DNA from 2 places in the Micrococcus sp. HSID17227 genome. Region 2 is predicted to be linked to the other one. Evidence: riboswitches for the same ligand, from Rfam matches in the RefSeq annotation. Region 2 holds a riboswitch; the other holds the start of a gene.

Region 1 (4,418 bases), on a different contig from region 2:
TCGAGCAGGAGGATGTTGGCGTAGCGCGAGCGGAGGCCGTTGACCCGGCCCCAGTTGAACACCAGCGCGCAGACGACCGCGCCCAGGATGAACATGGCCAGCGCGAGCAGGCCCGTGCCGACCAGACCCGGGGCGTGGAGGACCGCCGCGTCCGCCATGGACGCCACGATCCCCGTCATGTGGGACGTGTACGTGGCCACGGCGACGAAGCCCACGGAGTTGAGGATCCCCGCGATCGCGGTCAGCACCAGCGCCAGGTGGGTGTTGCGGCGCACGGTGCGCTCGGGGGCGCACAGGTTGAGCACCCCGCCACCCTACGACCGGACGCCGCCGTCGGCGCCGACGCGGGAGGCGCTGTCGTCGACGCCTCCCTCACCGTGCCCGGGCTCAGTAGCTGGAGTAGCCGTCCTCCGACAGGGTGTGCTTCTCGTCGCCGGTGATGGCGGGGTTGAACACCGAGATCAGGTGCATGTCCTCGGTGCCGCCGCGCAGGTCGTGCGGCTCGTGGTCCGGCAGGACGTAGATGACACCCGGCGTGATCTCGTGGACGGTGCCGTCCGGCTCCACCACGGAGCCGTTGCCCGCGATGCAGTAACAGGCCTCCTTGTGGTTGCGGTACTGGAGCTTCGAGGACGATCCGGCGCGCACGATCGTGTGGGCGACGGCGAAACCCATCTCGTCCTTCGCGGTGATGAGGCGTTCGGAGGTGCCTCCGCCCCACTCGACCTTCTCGACGTCGTTCCGGCTACGGGTGTACATGGCGTTCCTTTCGGCGAGCTCTGCGGGTCGGGCAAAGGGCCGTAGCCCTGGCTCCATCGTAGGGATGCCCGTCTCAGACCATAAGGGGCAACACGTGGGGGCTCATATGGGATGAAATAGTCCAGATCCACTATGATGTGCATCATACCCGGCATACGCTTCATCTTGACCCATGCGGGCCGGAGATGGAGGAGACGCGATGGCAACGCAGGCGAGGGATGGCCGGTTCTCCAATGAGGTGTTGCCCCAAGACGAGAGGCCTAGTCGTTTCGGTCCGGGGCTAATCATCGCCGCGTCCTTCATCGGGCCGGGGACCATCACAACCTCCATCGTTACCGGAGCCGAGCAGGGATTCGTCCTGGCCTGGGCTGTCGTCTTCTCAATTTTGGCCACCATCGTCTTGCAGGAGATGTCGGGACGGTTGGGCCTCGCGACCCGCATGAGTCTCGGACACGCTCTGCGCGAGGTGTTCTCCTCGGTGCCGGCACGACTTGTCATGGCGATCCTCGTCGTCGCGGCGATCGGCATCGGAGGGGCGTCCTACGCCGGTGGTGACACAGTCGGCACCGCCCTCGCCTTGACTAGTGTGACCGGACTCAGTCAGCCCGTGGTCGTCATCGGGATCGTCCTCACGATCGGCATTCTGCTCTGGACAGGCAGCTACAAACTGATCGAGCGGGTGCTGACCGTCATGGTCGGGTTATTGGGGCTGCTGTTCATCGTCACTGCAGTCCTAGTTCAGCCTCCGATCGGCGACCTCTTGATGGGCATGTTCATTCCCCGGCTGCCACCCGGCACGGCGTTGCTGGCGGTCGCACTGATCGGGACCACCGTGGTCCCTTACAACCTCTTCCTGCACGCGAGTTTGGTGCAGGAGAAATGGGGGCCGGGTCTGGATTCGCGGGAATCTCTCCGAGCGGCGAGAACGGACACGGCGGTGTCGATCTCCGTCGGAGGTGTAATCACTCTGGCCGTGATGGCGACGGCGTTCGGTGGGATGTACGTCAAGGGCATGCAGGCCGAGACCGGTCGGGACCTCGCCTCCGCCCTGGAACCCCTCCTCGGGGACGCGGCTGGCTGGGTGTTCGCGGCGGGCATGTTCGCGGCCGGGTTCACGTCCGCCGTAGCTGGCCCGCTCGGCGCGGCGTACGCGATTGCCGGCACACTGGGCCAGGACACCGATCTGCGCAGCGTCCCTGCTCGCATCGTGTGGGGCGCAGTCCTTGCGATCGGTGCCCTCATTGCCCTGACGGGAACGAATCCCACGGAGGTCATCGTCATCGCACAGGCGGCGAACGGGCTTCTCCTGCCCATCGTGGCCGTATTCCTGATGGTCGTGATGAACAGTCGTCGGCTGATGGGCTCGCATCGGAACGGCCCACTGGCCAACGCCCTGGGAGGGCTTGTCTGTCTTGTCGTCATCGGGCTCGCGGTTTACCAGCTGGGCGGGCTTGCCGGGCTGTGGGATTGAGGCCCGGCGATGACGCGCGCCGCCGAATGACGTCCCTTACCGACTGTCGTGAGCCGACGGCATGCGACTGAGTCATTCCTCCCGTCACCCGTTTCCTGAACGAAAGCGCTTCGACACGCCGCCGTTTCATCAACGAAAGCCTTCGACACGCCCCGTCCGGCCCCTCCCGGTCGCCCTGTGACGCGGCCTACACGTGTGGGATACTGGCGGCACGCCGCATGCCCCGCGCGGGAGAGCGTCGGCGCGCGTCCTGCCCCGGCCGGCCGCGTGAGCAGGCCGCCGAAGGAGCAAACCCTCCCCGGGAATCTCTCAGGCATCCGTACCGCGTGGGGTCAGGCGCTCTGGAAAGCGTCTCACTCCGCCGCGCCCGCGTCCGGACCGAGACCACCGACGGTGCAAGCCGCCCACCCGGGCGTCGGAAACTCTCAGGTCCATGACAGAGCGGGGAGGAGCAGACCCACGCCGTGACCACGGCAGGATCCCCCCGGAGGTACCCCGTGACCAGCCCCCAGACCACCGAGAGCACGACCGCGCTGCCCCACGAGCGCGTCGAGCCCAAGGACGCCGCCTCGGCCCCCTTCGTGGCCCGCCACATCGGCCCGCGCCCCGCGGACGTCGAGCACATGCTGCAGACCCTGGGCTACGACTCGCTCGAGGCCCTCGTGGACACCGCCGTCCCCGCCGGCATCCGCCAGCCGAAGCCCCTCGAGCTGCCCGCCCCGCTGACCGAGTCCGCGGTCCTGGAGCAGCTGCGCGAGATCGCCGGCCGCAACGTCATGAAGACCCAGATGATCGGGCAGGGCTTCTCGGACACCGTCACCCCGGGCGTCATCCTCCGCAAGGTGCTGGAGAACCCGGCCTGGTACACGGCCTACACGCCGTACCAGCCGGAGATCTCCCAGGGCCGCCTCGAGGCCCTCCTGAACTACCAGACGATGGTCCAGGACCTCACCGGCCTGGACATCGCCAACGCCTCCCTGCTGGACGAGGCCTCCGCCGCCGCCGAGGCCGTGCTCCTCATGCACCGTGCCAACCGTCGCAGGACCGACGGCGTCACCCTCCTCGACGCGGACCTCTTCCCGCAGACCCTCTCCGTGGTGCGCCTGCGCGCCGAGGCCGTGGGCATCGACGTGCGCGTGGCCGACCTCTCCGCAGGCATCCCGGAGGACGTCCGCGCCGAGGTCGAGGAGAAGGGCCTGTGCGGCGTCGTGCTGCAGCAGCCCGGCGACTCCGGCCGCATCCACGACCACGCCGCCGTCATCGCGCAGGCCAAGGAGGCCGGCGCCCTCGTGACCGTCGCCGCGGACATCCTCTCCCTCGCCCTGATCACTCCGCCCGGGGAGCAGGGTGCGGACATCGCCGTCGGCTCCACGCAGCGCTTCGGCGTGCCCCTGTTCTTCGGCGGCCCCCACGCCGCCTACATGGCCGTGAAGGAGGGCCTGCAGCGCAGCATGCCGGGCCGCCTCGTGGGCGTCTCCCACGACGACGCCGGCAAGCCCGCCTACCGCCTCGCCCTCCAGACGCGCGAACAGCACATCCGGCGCGAGAAGGCCACCTCCAACATCTGCACCGCCCAGGCGCTGCTCGCGATCGTCGCCTCGATGTACGCCGTCTACCACGGCCCCCAGGGCATCGCCCGCATCGCCCGCCACGCCCACGCCCAGGCCGTCCGCCTGGCGGAGGCGCTGCGGGCCGGTGGCGTCGAGGTCGCCGAGGAGCACTTCTTCGACACGATCACCGTCCGCGTGCCCGGCCGGGCCGAGCAGGTCCTGCAGGCCGCCGAGGAGAACGGCGTGAACCTGCGCCTGGTGGACGCGGACACCCTGCGGATTGCCGCCGATGAGACCACCGTCGACGCCGACCTCGTGGCCGTCCTGACGGCGTTCGGCCTGGACGCGGGCTCCCTGCCGGCCTCCGCGCACGAGGGCGCCGTGGCCACCCCGGCCGTGCCGGAGTCGCTGCGCCGCTCCTCCGCGTTCATGACGCACCCGGTGTTCAACACCCACCACTCGGAGACGAAGATGCTGCGCTACCTGCGCCGCCTCTCCGGCTACGACCTGGCGCTGGACCGCACCATGATCCCGCTGGGCTCGTGCACCATGAAGCTCAACGCCACCGCGGAGATGGAGGCCATCTCCTGGCCCGAGTTCTGCTCCATCCACCCGTTCGCGCCCGACCACCAGACCGA
Region 2 (4,418 bases):
GACAAGCCCGCGGTTGCCGGTGTAGAGGACGGGGAAGTGGTCGGTGAGCCGGGCGGCGACGTAGTTGGCCGTCAGCAGCGCGGTCTTGGTCGCCTGGGTGAGTCCGTCACCGCCCATCATCGCGATGTAGGCCCACGAGATCGGCAGGACTCCCGCCGAGCCGAACCGGGAGGCCGAAATCGGTGTCCCGGCACCGGGTGCAGCCGCCGCGGTGGCGTCCCCGGGCAGGTAGGGCACCAGGTGCTCGGCGACGGCCACCGGCCCGACCCCGGGCCCACCGCCGCCGTGGGGGATGCAGAAGGTCTTGTGCAGGTTCAGGTGAGAGACATCCCCGCCGAAGCGTCCCGGCTGGGCCAGCCCGACCAGGGCGTTGAGGTTGGCGCCGTCGATGTAGACCTGACCGCCGGCGGTGTGAACGGCCTCGCAGACCTCCCGCACGTCGGCGTCGTAGACCCCGTGCGTGGAGGGGTAGGTGATCATGATCGCCGCCAGCTCAGCCTGGTGCTTGGTGAGTTTGGCGTCCAGGTCGGCGTGGTCGATGGTGCCGTCCGCGGCGGTCTTCACCACGACGACCTTCATCCCGGCCAGCACCGCCGAGGCGGCGTTGGTGCCGTGCGCGGAGGCGGGGATGAGACAGACGGTCCGGTCCGTGTCGCCGTTGGCCAGGTGGTAGCGGCGGATGGCCAATAGGCCCGCCAGCTCCCCCTGGGAGCCGGCATTGGGCTGGATCGACACGGCGGCGTAGCCAGTGATCTCGCTCAGGCGCCGCTCCAGGTCCTCGATCAGTTCCCGCCATCCCTGGCTCTGGTGCTCGGGGACCAGCGGGTGGATGCCGGCGAACTCCGGCCAGGAGATGGCGGCCATCTCGGCGGTGGCGTTGAGCTTCATGGTGCACGAGCCCAGCGGAATCATCGTGCGGTCCAGCGCGAGGTCGCGGTTGGCGAGGCGGCGCAGGTAACGCAGCATCTGGGTCTCGGAACGGTAGCGGGAGAACACCGGGTGGCGCAGGTACTCAGAGGTCCGCAGGATGCCCAGATCCAGGTCGAACCCGCGGGGACCAGCGGCGATCTGCCCGGTCGCCTCCGGCACGCCGAAGGCCTCGACGACCCGGGCCAGGTGATCCACCGTGGTGGTCTCATCACAGGAGATCCCGACGTGGTCCTCGTCGACCCAGCGCAGGTTCACCCCCCGGGTCTCGGCGGCATGCAGGATCTGGGCCGCCCGACCCGACACCCGCACCGTCAAGGTATCGAAGAAGTGCCCGCAGACGAGTTCGAAACCGGCGCGGTCCAGAACAGTGGCCAGGGTGCGGGCGTGGTCATGCACGCGCTGGGCGATGGCCTTGAGCCCCTCCGGGCCGTGGTAGACGGCGTACATGGACGCCGCCACGGCCAGCAGGGCCTGGGCGGTGCAGATGTTGGAGGTGGCCTTCTCCCGGCGGATGTGCTGCTCACGGGTCTGCAGCGCCAGGCGGTAGGCCGGTTTGCCGTTGGAGTCGCGCGAGACCCCAATCAGGCGCCCGGGCAGGGACCGCTCCAGCCCTGAGCGCACGGCCATGTACGCCGCGTGCGGGCCTCCGTAAAACAGTGGCACCCCGAAGCGCTGAGAGGTGCCCACCGCGATGTCCGCTCCCTGCTCCCCCGGCGGGGTGATCAGCGTCAGCGCCAACAGATCGGCCGCGACCGTCACCATCGCTCCACGCGCCTTGGCGTCAGTGATCAGCCCTGTGTAATCGCTGACCCGCCCGGAGGCACCGGGCTGCTGCAGCACCACACCGGTGATCTCCCCCTGCGGCAGCCCCTGGCTCAGATCGGCGACCTCCACCTCGAAATCCAGGGCCTCCGCCCGGCCCTGCACCACCGCCAGGGTCTGGGGCAGCGCATCGGCGTCCAGCACGATCTTGCCCTCACCACGGGCCTTGTTGGTGCGGCGCATCAACAGCACCGCCTCGGCCACAGCCGTGGCCTCATCCAGCAGGGACGCGTTGGCGACCGGCAGGGCGGTGAGATCCTGGATCATCGTCTGAAAGTTCAGCAGCGCCTCCAGCCGCCCCTGAGAGATCTCGGGCTGGTACGGGGTGTAGGCGGTGTACCAGCTCGGGGACTCCAGCACGTTGCGCTGGATCACCGGCGGCGTGTGGGTGTCGTAGTAGCCCTGCCCGATCATCTGCACGGCCGTGGTATTGCGGTCGGCGAAGGCTCGCAGGCGCTCAAGCACCCCCTGCTCGCTAAGTGCGGCGGGCAGGTTCAGCGGAGTGCGCTGACGAATACTGGCCGGCACGGCAGTGTCCACGAGTTCATCGAGGCTGGTGTACCCCAGCCGCTCGAGCATAAGAGCGGCCTCTGCGGCCCGAGTCCCGATGTGCCGGTCGACGAAAGCCGCCGTGGTGAGAGAGGCAGTGAGCTGGGTAGTCATGAGGGGAACTCCTAAGCGTTCTACGCCGTCGCAAAGGCGAAGGGTGTGAGTTCCTCCCCGCTCTGTCTGGGACCTGAGAGTTTCCACAGTCGTAGGACCGCTTGCACCGTCGGTGAGTGCAACCACCTCGGTGGTTGCACTGCTTTCCAGAGTTGCCAAATCGCGGTGGTACGGGGGCCTGAGAGTTTCCTGGGGAGGATTTGCTCCTACGGCGCCGGCAAGGAGGTCATCCCGGCCGGACTCTCCCACCACGATCTATGGGCGATCCCACTGTAAGCAGAATCACACGGGCTTGTCTAGTTTAAATCTGTCCTATTGGTCACTTCGTGCACCTTTGCAGAGGCCAGAGACCCTATTTCGAGGGATACCTATGGCAGGAAGCCGCGCAGCAGGGAGGCGGTGCCCTCCAGATGATCGACCATCAAAGCCTTCGCATGGACCGGGTCGCCGCGCAGGATCGCCTCGGTGATCGCCAGGTGCTGCTGATTGGAGTGCTCAAGGTTGGCCGGCAACAGCGGGATCTTGTCGAGCAGCGCACTCACGCGCGCCCGGGTGTCGGCCACCGCAGTGATGAGCGAAGGGCACCGGCTCAGCTCGGCCACAGCGATGTGGAAGCGGGCATCCCGGGTGCGATAAGTGCTCTGATCGGCTTGTTGCACCTCCGAAAGGCAGGCCTGTAGGTACTGACGGGCCGAGGCTGACAGATCAGCCCTGGCTGCTAGCTCGGCCGCAGCCGGCTCCACCACGGCGCGGAAAATCAGCACGTCATGGCACTCCCGCGGATCAAGGTGGCCTGGGTCCGAGGAAGGCGCACCGAAAGTCTCCAAAATGTATGTGCCGCCGTAGCGTCCCCGACGCACCTCCAAGAAGCCCGCCCGCTGCAATTCGGCCAAAGCTTCGCGCAGGGTGGCACGCGAGACCCCTAAATGCTCAGCCAGGTCCCGCTCAGGCGGCAGTTTCTGACCCCGAGGGAAGAGGCCGACCTTGATCGCCTGCAGCAGGTGCTCAATGGTCTCCTCAAACGCGTTGCCCGAGCGCACCGGACGCAGCACCGCATAGGGGTGCCCGAAGTCTGCCAAGGCCATCACGCTCCTCCATTTCCACTGTCGCCACAGCCTACGGGGTACCCCGCCTGAGCCTGCACGCTCCCACCGGTGGGACAGTCGCGCAAACTCCTATTGACGACTCTGCTGTGAGATGGAACACTCTCCCACAATGCCATGGACTGAAAACAGTCCTTTATCGTGGTTCCCATCGGTTCCAATCCGCAGAGGTGGACACCCGTGCAACATCAATCTCACGCTTCATCCGTCTCAGACAGCAGCTACCTTGAACACCGCCAGCTCAAGGCCGGGGCTGCCGGTTGGGTCCTGCTGGCCGGCCTGGGTGTCTCCTACGTTATCTCCGGGGACTTCTCCGGGTGGAATCTCGGTCTGGCGGAAGGCGGGTGGGGCGGGCTACTGATTGCTTTTGTGCTCATGGGTCTGATGTACACCTGCATGGTGTTCGGCCTCGCGGAGCTGTCCTCGACCCTGCCCACGGCCGGTGCCGGCTACGGGTTCGCCCGCCGCGCCCTGGGACCGCTGGGGGGCTTCGCCACCGGGATGGCCGTGCTCATCGAATACGCCGTGGCCCCGGCGGCGATCGCGACCTTTATCGGCGGCTACATCGAGGCATTGGGCCTGTTCGGAATCACCAACTCCTGGCCCGTCTACCTTGTGACTTATCTGGTGTTCATGGGCATCCACATGTACGGGGTGGGCGAGGCCTTGAAGCTGATGTTCGGCATCACCGTGGTCGCGGTCCTCGCGCTGGGGGTGACCGTCGTCGCGCTTGTGCCGCACTTCGACGTCGCAAACCTCTTCGACATCGTCCCAAACGACGCGGCGGGGGCGAGCTCGTTCCTGCCCATGGGGTACGCCGGAGTCATGGCCGCCCTGGTCTACGGGATCTGGTTCTTCCTAGCGGTCGAGGGCGTGCCGCTGGCCGCGGAGGAGACGGCT

The links. Region 2 has a riboswitch for glycine ahead of gcvP (aminomethyl-transferring glycine dehydrogenase). Riboswitches for the same ligand answer to the same signal wherever they lie in the genome.
Region 1: another riboswitch for glycine. It lies ahead of gcvP (aminomethyl-transferring glycine dehydrogenase); the one in region 2 lies ahead of gcvP (aminomethyl-transferring glycine dehydrogenase).

Annotation. Positions count from the first base shown of each region.
Region 1 covers NZ_RBLN01000033.1:5,917-10,334, reverse strand. The annotation lists gene D8M29_RS03545 (YoaK family protein) at 1-305, opposite strand, end outside; gene D8M29_RS03540 (ectoine synthase) at 388-759, opposite strand; gene D8M29_RS03535 (Nramp family divalent metal transporter) at 959-2,230, shown strand; glycine riboswitch at 2,449-2,565, shown strand; gene gcvP (aminomethyl-transferring glycine dehydrogenase) at 2,728-4,418, shown strand, end outside.
Region 2 covers NZ_RBLN01000028.1:6,327-10,744, forward strand. The annotation lists gene gcvP (aminomethyl-transferring glycine dehydrogenase) at 1-2,415, opposite strand, end outside; glycine riboswitch at 2,572-2,673, opposite strand; gene D8M29_RS03175 (FadR/GntR family transcriptional regulator) at 2,784-3,500, opposite strand; gene eat (ethanolamine permease) at 3,699-4,418, shown strand, end outside.